2 regions of the Rhizobium sp. AN73 genome follow, and region 1 is predicted to be linked to the other one. Evidence: riboswitches for the same ligand, from Rfam matches in the RefSeq annotation. Region 1 holds a riboswitch; the other holds the start of a gene.
What was found. Region 1 has a riboswitch for S-adenosylmethionine ahead of metA (homoserine O-succinyltransferase). Riboswitches for the same ligand answer to the same signal wherever they lie in the genome.

Region 2: it holds a riboswitch for S-adenosylmethionine, as region 1 does, so the genes downstream of both, RBH10_RS20550 (O-succinylhomoserine sulfhydrylase) here and metA (homoserine O-succinyltransferase) in region 1, are expected to answer to the same signal.

The regions. Positions count from the first base shown of each region.
Region 1 covers NZ_JARWME010000002.1:2,724,879-2,727,077, reverse strand. Annotated here, with positions in the region: gene RBH10_RS23230 (ABC-F family ATP-binding cassette domain-containing protein) at 1-304, opposite strand, end outside; gene RBH10_RS23225 (thiamine diphosphokinase) at 309-962, opposite strand; SAM riboswitch at 1,053-1,129, shown strand; gene metA (homoserine O-succinyltransferase) at 1,212-2,138, shown strand.
Region 2 covers NZ_JARWME010000002.1:2,152,890-2,155,088, forward strand. Annotated here, with positions in the region: gene RBH10_RS20545 (2'-deoxycytidine 5'-triphosphate deaminase) at 1-794, opposite strand, end outside; SAM riboswitch at 868-946, shown strand; gene RBH10_RS20550 (O-succinylhomoserine sulfhydrylase) at 990-2,174, shown strand.

The DNA.
Region 1 (2,199 bases):
CACGATAGGGATCATCGCCAGGTCCAAGCCCCGCCTCGGCATAGGCCTGAACGGTGTTGTAATCGGCGAAATCCGGCGCCTGTTCCAGATAACGGATGGTGGCGGAGGGATGACGGAAAACCTCGCCCGACTGCGCCTCGACCAAACCGGCGGCAATCTTCATCAGGGTCGACTTGCCCGAACCGTTGCGTCCGACAAGGCAGATGCGGTCGCCCGGCTCCACCTGAAGATTGGCACCGTCGAGCAGCGGGGTCACGCCGAAGGTCAGCTTGATGTCATCGAGTTTCAAAATTGGGGGTGCCAAGGCGTCAGGCTCCGGTCAGATCATAAGGGCGGGCGAGGACGATGGCTTTGCCGCTTTTCAGCGAAAAATGCACAGGGCCGCCATTCGCGACATTGGAAATAGTGCGGGAAGAGCCGAAAGCAAGCGCGAAATCCTCAAGCGGATAACGCACATTGCCGATATCGAGCCCCGCAAGGTCGGTAAACCCGGCAACGGAAAACAGCGAAGCGGGCGGCAGATCGAGATCAAACGAGCCGGCGAGCAGCGGGCGGGCCTCCTCTTCACCGGAGGTCAGCGTAACCTCCAGACCGCGTTCGGCAAGCGCCACCGCGTAAAGAAGATGCTGAAGCGCGTGGTCGCTTCTCGCTCCACCGAGCGCACCGGCCAGCACCAACGAACACGCGCCGCGGGCAAGAGCCTCCGACACCGCGATTTCGCCATCGGTCACGGCCTTCGCGGTGGGATAGGGTTGCCGCTCCACATCGGGCCAGGTGTCCAGCAGGTCTTTATTGGTGGAATCGAAATCCCCCACCCAAAGCTCCGGCGAAAGGCCAAGCGGTGCGGCATGGCGCATGCCGCCATCGGCCGCAATCACACGGCTACCCGCAACCGCCGCTTTCAGGCGATCGGTAACGGTGACATCGCCGCCAAGCAGAATGGTGAAGCGTTCTTTATCCATGCCCTGCCTTATCGCACCTCAGATAAAAATGGAAAGGCAGAAACCCGATGAAATCAGCCGATATTGATTTTCGTCGGCTTCGGGATTATGAAACGCCTCAGTGGTGATTTGCCGACCGGCTTGCAGCCACTTTAAAGAAGTCGCTAAAGGGTCGAGGAAAAGGGCAATTTCCTGGGACCGGCTGCGATTTCGCTGCCGGTTTTTTTGTTTTCGCAACGTTCTTTACGTCATCCGAAAAGAGAGTTCGACATGCCGATCAAGATTCCCGATACGCTTCCCGCTTACGAAACCCTCGTTCATGAGGGTGTGCGGGTCATGACCGAAACGGCGGCCATCCGGCAGGATATCCGCCCGCTCCAGATCGGGCTTCTCAATCTCATGCCGAACAAGATCAAGACGGAAGTGCAGATGGCGCGCCTCGTTGGCGCTTCGCCGCTGCAGGTAGAGTTTTCGCTGATCCGCATCGGCGGCCATCGCGCCAAGAACACGCCGGAAGAACACCTTCTCTCCTTCTATGAGACCTGGGAGGAAGTGCGCCACCGCAAGTTCGACGGTTTCATCATCACCGGCGCCCCCATCGAACTGCTGGACTATGAAGACGTGACCTACTGGAACGAGATGCAACAAATTTTCGAATGGACGCAAACCAACGTCCATTCGACGCTGAACGTCTGCTGGGGCGCGATGGCCGCCATCTATCATTTCCACGGCGTGCCGAAGTACGAGCTCAAGGAAAAGGCTTTCGGGGTTTATCGTCACCGCAATCTTTGCCCTTCGTCGATCTATCTGAACGGTTTTTCGGACGATTTTCAGGTTCCGGTCTCGCGCTGGACGGAAGTACGCCGCGCTGACATCGAAAAAAATCCGAAACTCGAAATCCTGATGGAGTCAGAGGAAATGGGCGTGTGTCTGGTGCATGAGAAAGAGGGCAACCGTCTCTACATGTTCAACCACGTCGAATATGATTCGACCTCGCTTTCAGATGAATATTTCCGCGACGTGAACTCCGGCGTTCCAATCAAGCTGCCGCATGATTATTTTCCGCACAACGACCCGGAACTGGCACCGCTCAACCGCTGGCGCAGCCACGCCCATCTGTTTTTCGGCAACTGGATCAACGAGATATACCAGACCACACCCTATGATCTCGAAACCGTCGGCGAATTGGCCGCTTAAAGCGCGTCGCGTTTGGTCAAACGCATGCGACGCGCTTTCGTCTTTGTTTTAAGCATGTCTT
Region 2 (2,199 bases), 570 kb from region 1:
TGCACGGCTTCACGCGAGACGAGAATATAGAACTCATCCGGATCAAGGATCAGTTCGGCGCGGCCGCGCGCATAAAGCGGCTCCCAGAAATCGAGAACGTCGTGCTGAGCCTTCTTGTCGACATCCACTACGGCCGTGTGGTGCTTGCCGCGATAGCCGATCAGCCCGTTTTCGCCGAACCCCTTGAGATCGATGGAAAGCGCGATGCCGCCGCCGGTCACGTTCGGGGTTTCGCTGGCGACCAGCATTTCCGTCTCGTGCAGTTTCAGAAGCTCGCTTTCGTTGAGCAACGAATGGCCGATGCGGAAGCGGATCTGCGACAGACGCGAGCCGCGGCGCACCACCACGGGGAAGGTGCGTGGGCTGATTTCCAGATAGAGCGGACCTGAATATCCCGCCGGGATCTTGTCGAATTCCTGCGCATTGTCGGTCATGACGCGGGTGAAGATATCAAGACGGCCTGTCGAGCTTTTGGGATTGGCCGAAGCCGACATGTCCGCCGGCAGTTCAAGGCTTTCCATCAGGGGAACGATGTAGACGCAACCGGTTTCCAGCACCGCGCCGTTACTCAGATCGACCTCGTGCAGGCTGAAACGGTTGAGCTTGTCGATGACGCGGGTTCCAGGGCCGGGCATGAAACTGGCGCGTACGCGATAGGCCTTCGAGCCCAGCCGCAGATCGAGGCTGGCGGGCTGCACCTGATCCGCATCGAGATCGGCCTCGCTTTTCAGCTTGCCGCCCGCAAACAGCGCCCTGATCGCGCCATCCGCCAAAATGCCCGTGGTTCTGGTCATGATCATCATTCCTTTTTACGGCGACAAAACCAAAAGGAAAGCATTGACGCAAGCCGGTAACGGCAGTATGGCAAGCTTATCCCGTGGTGATTTGGCCGGTCGGCTTGCAGCCACGTTAAATAAGTGGCTAAAAAGACCGGGTGCTAGGAACCGGTCTGCTTTTGCGGCCGGTTTTTTTGTTTTGAAGGTGATCACATGAGCAATAAATGGCGCCCGGCAACCCAGCTCGTTCACGGCGGTACGCTACGCTCACCCTATGGTGAAACGTCGGAAGCAATCTATCTGACCCAGGGTTTCGTCTACGAAAACTCCGAAGCCGCCGAAGCGCGCTTCAAGGGCGAAACGGATGGTTTCATCTACGCCCGTTATGCAAGCCCGACCAATAACATGTTTGAAAAGCGCATGTGTCTGCTGGAAGGCGCCGAAGATGCCCGGGCGCTTGCCTCCGGCATGGCCGCCGTTACCGCCGCCATCATGTGCCAGCTGCGCGCTGGCGACCATATCGTCGCCGCCCGCGCTCTTTTCGGCTCCTGCCGCTGGGTAGTCGAGACGCTTGCGCCCAAATACGGCATCGAATGCACGCTGATCGACGGGCGCGATCTCGAAAATTGGGAAAAGGCGATCCAGCCGAACACCAAGCTGTTTTTCCTCGAAAGCCCGACCAACCCGACGCTTGAAGTGGTTGACATCGCCGGTGTGGCGAAGCTCGCCGACCAGATCGGCGCGAAGCTGGTGGTCGACAATGTTTTTGCGACACCGCTCTTTCAGAAGCCGCTCGAACTCGGCGCCCATATCGTCGTTTATTCGGCGACGAAGCATATTGACGGCCAGGGCCGCTGCCTTGGCGGCGTGATCCTTTCCGACAAGAAGTGGATCGAGGAAGAGCTGCAGGATTATTTCCGCCATACCGGCCCGGCCATGTCGCCGTTCAACGCCTGGACGCTTCTGAAAGGCATCGAGACCCTGCCGCTGCGCGTCAAGCAGCAGACGGCCAATGCCGGCAAAATCGCCGATTTCCTCGCCGACAGCGGCAAGGTCGCCAAGGTCATCTATCCCGGCCGCGCCGATCACCCGCAGGCCGATATTATCGCCCGGCAGATGACCGGCGGTTCGACGCTGGTGGCTTTTGAACTGAAGGGCGGCAAGGATGCGGCCTTCGCGTTGCAGAACGCGTTGGAAATCGTGAAGATTTCCAACAATCTCGGCGATGCCAAGAGCCTCATTACCCATCCCGGCACGACGACGCACAAGAACCTGACCGATGAGGCTCGCGCCGAACTCGGTATTTCCGGCGGCACCTTGCGCCTTTCCTGCGGTATCGAGGATACGGACGATCTGCTGGAGGATCTGGCGAAGGCTCTCGCAGCCGTTCCCGCCTGAGAACGCACCCGACACATTGCCACGG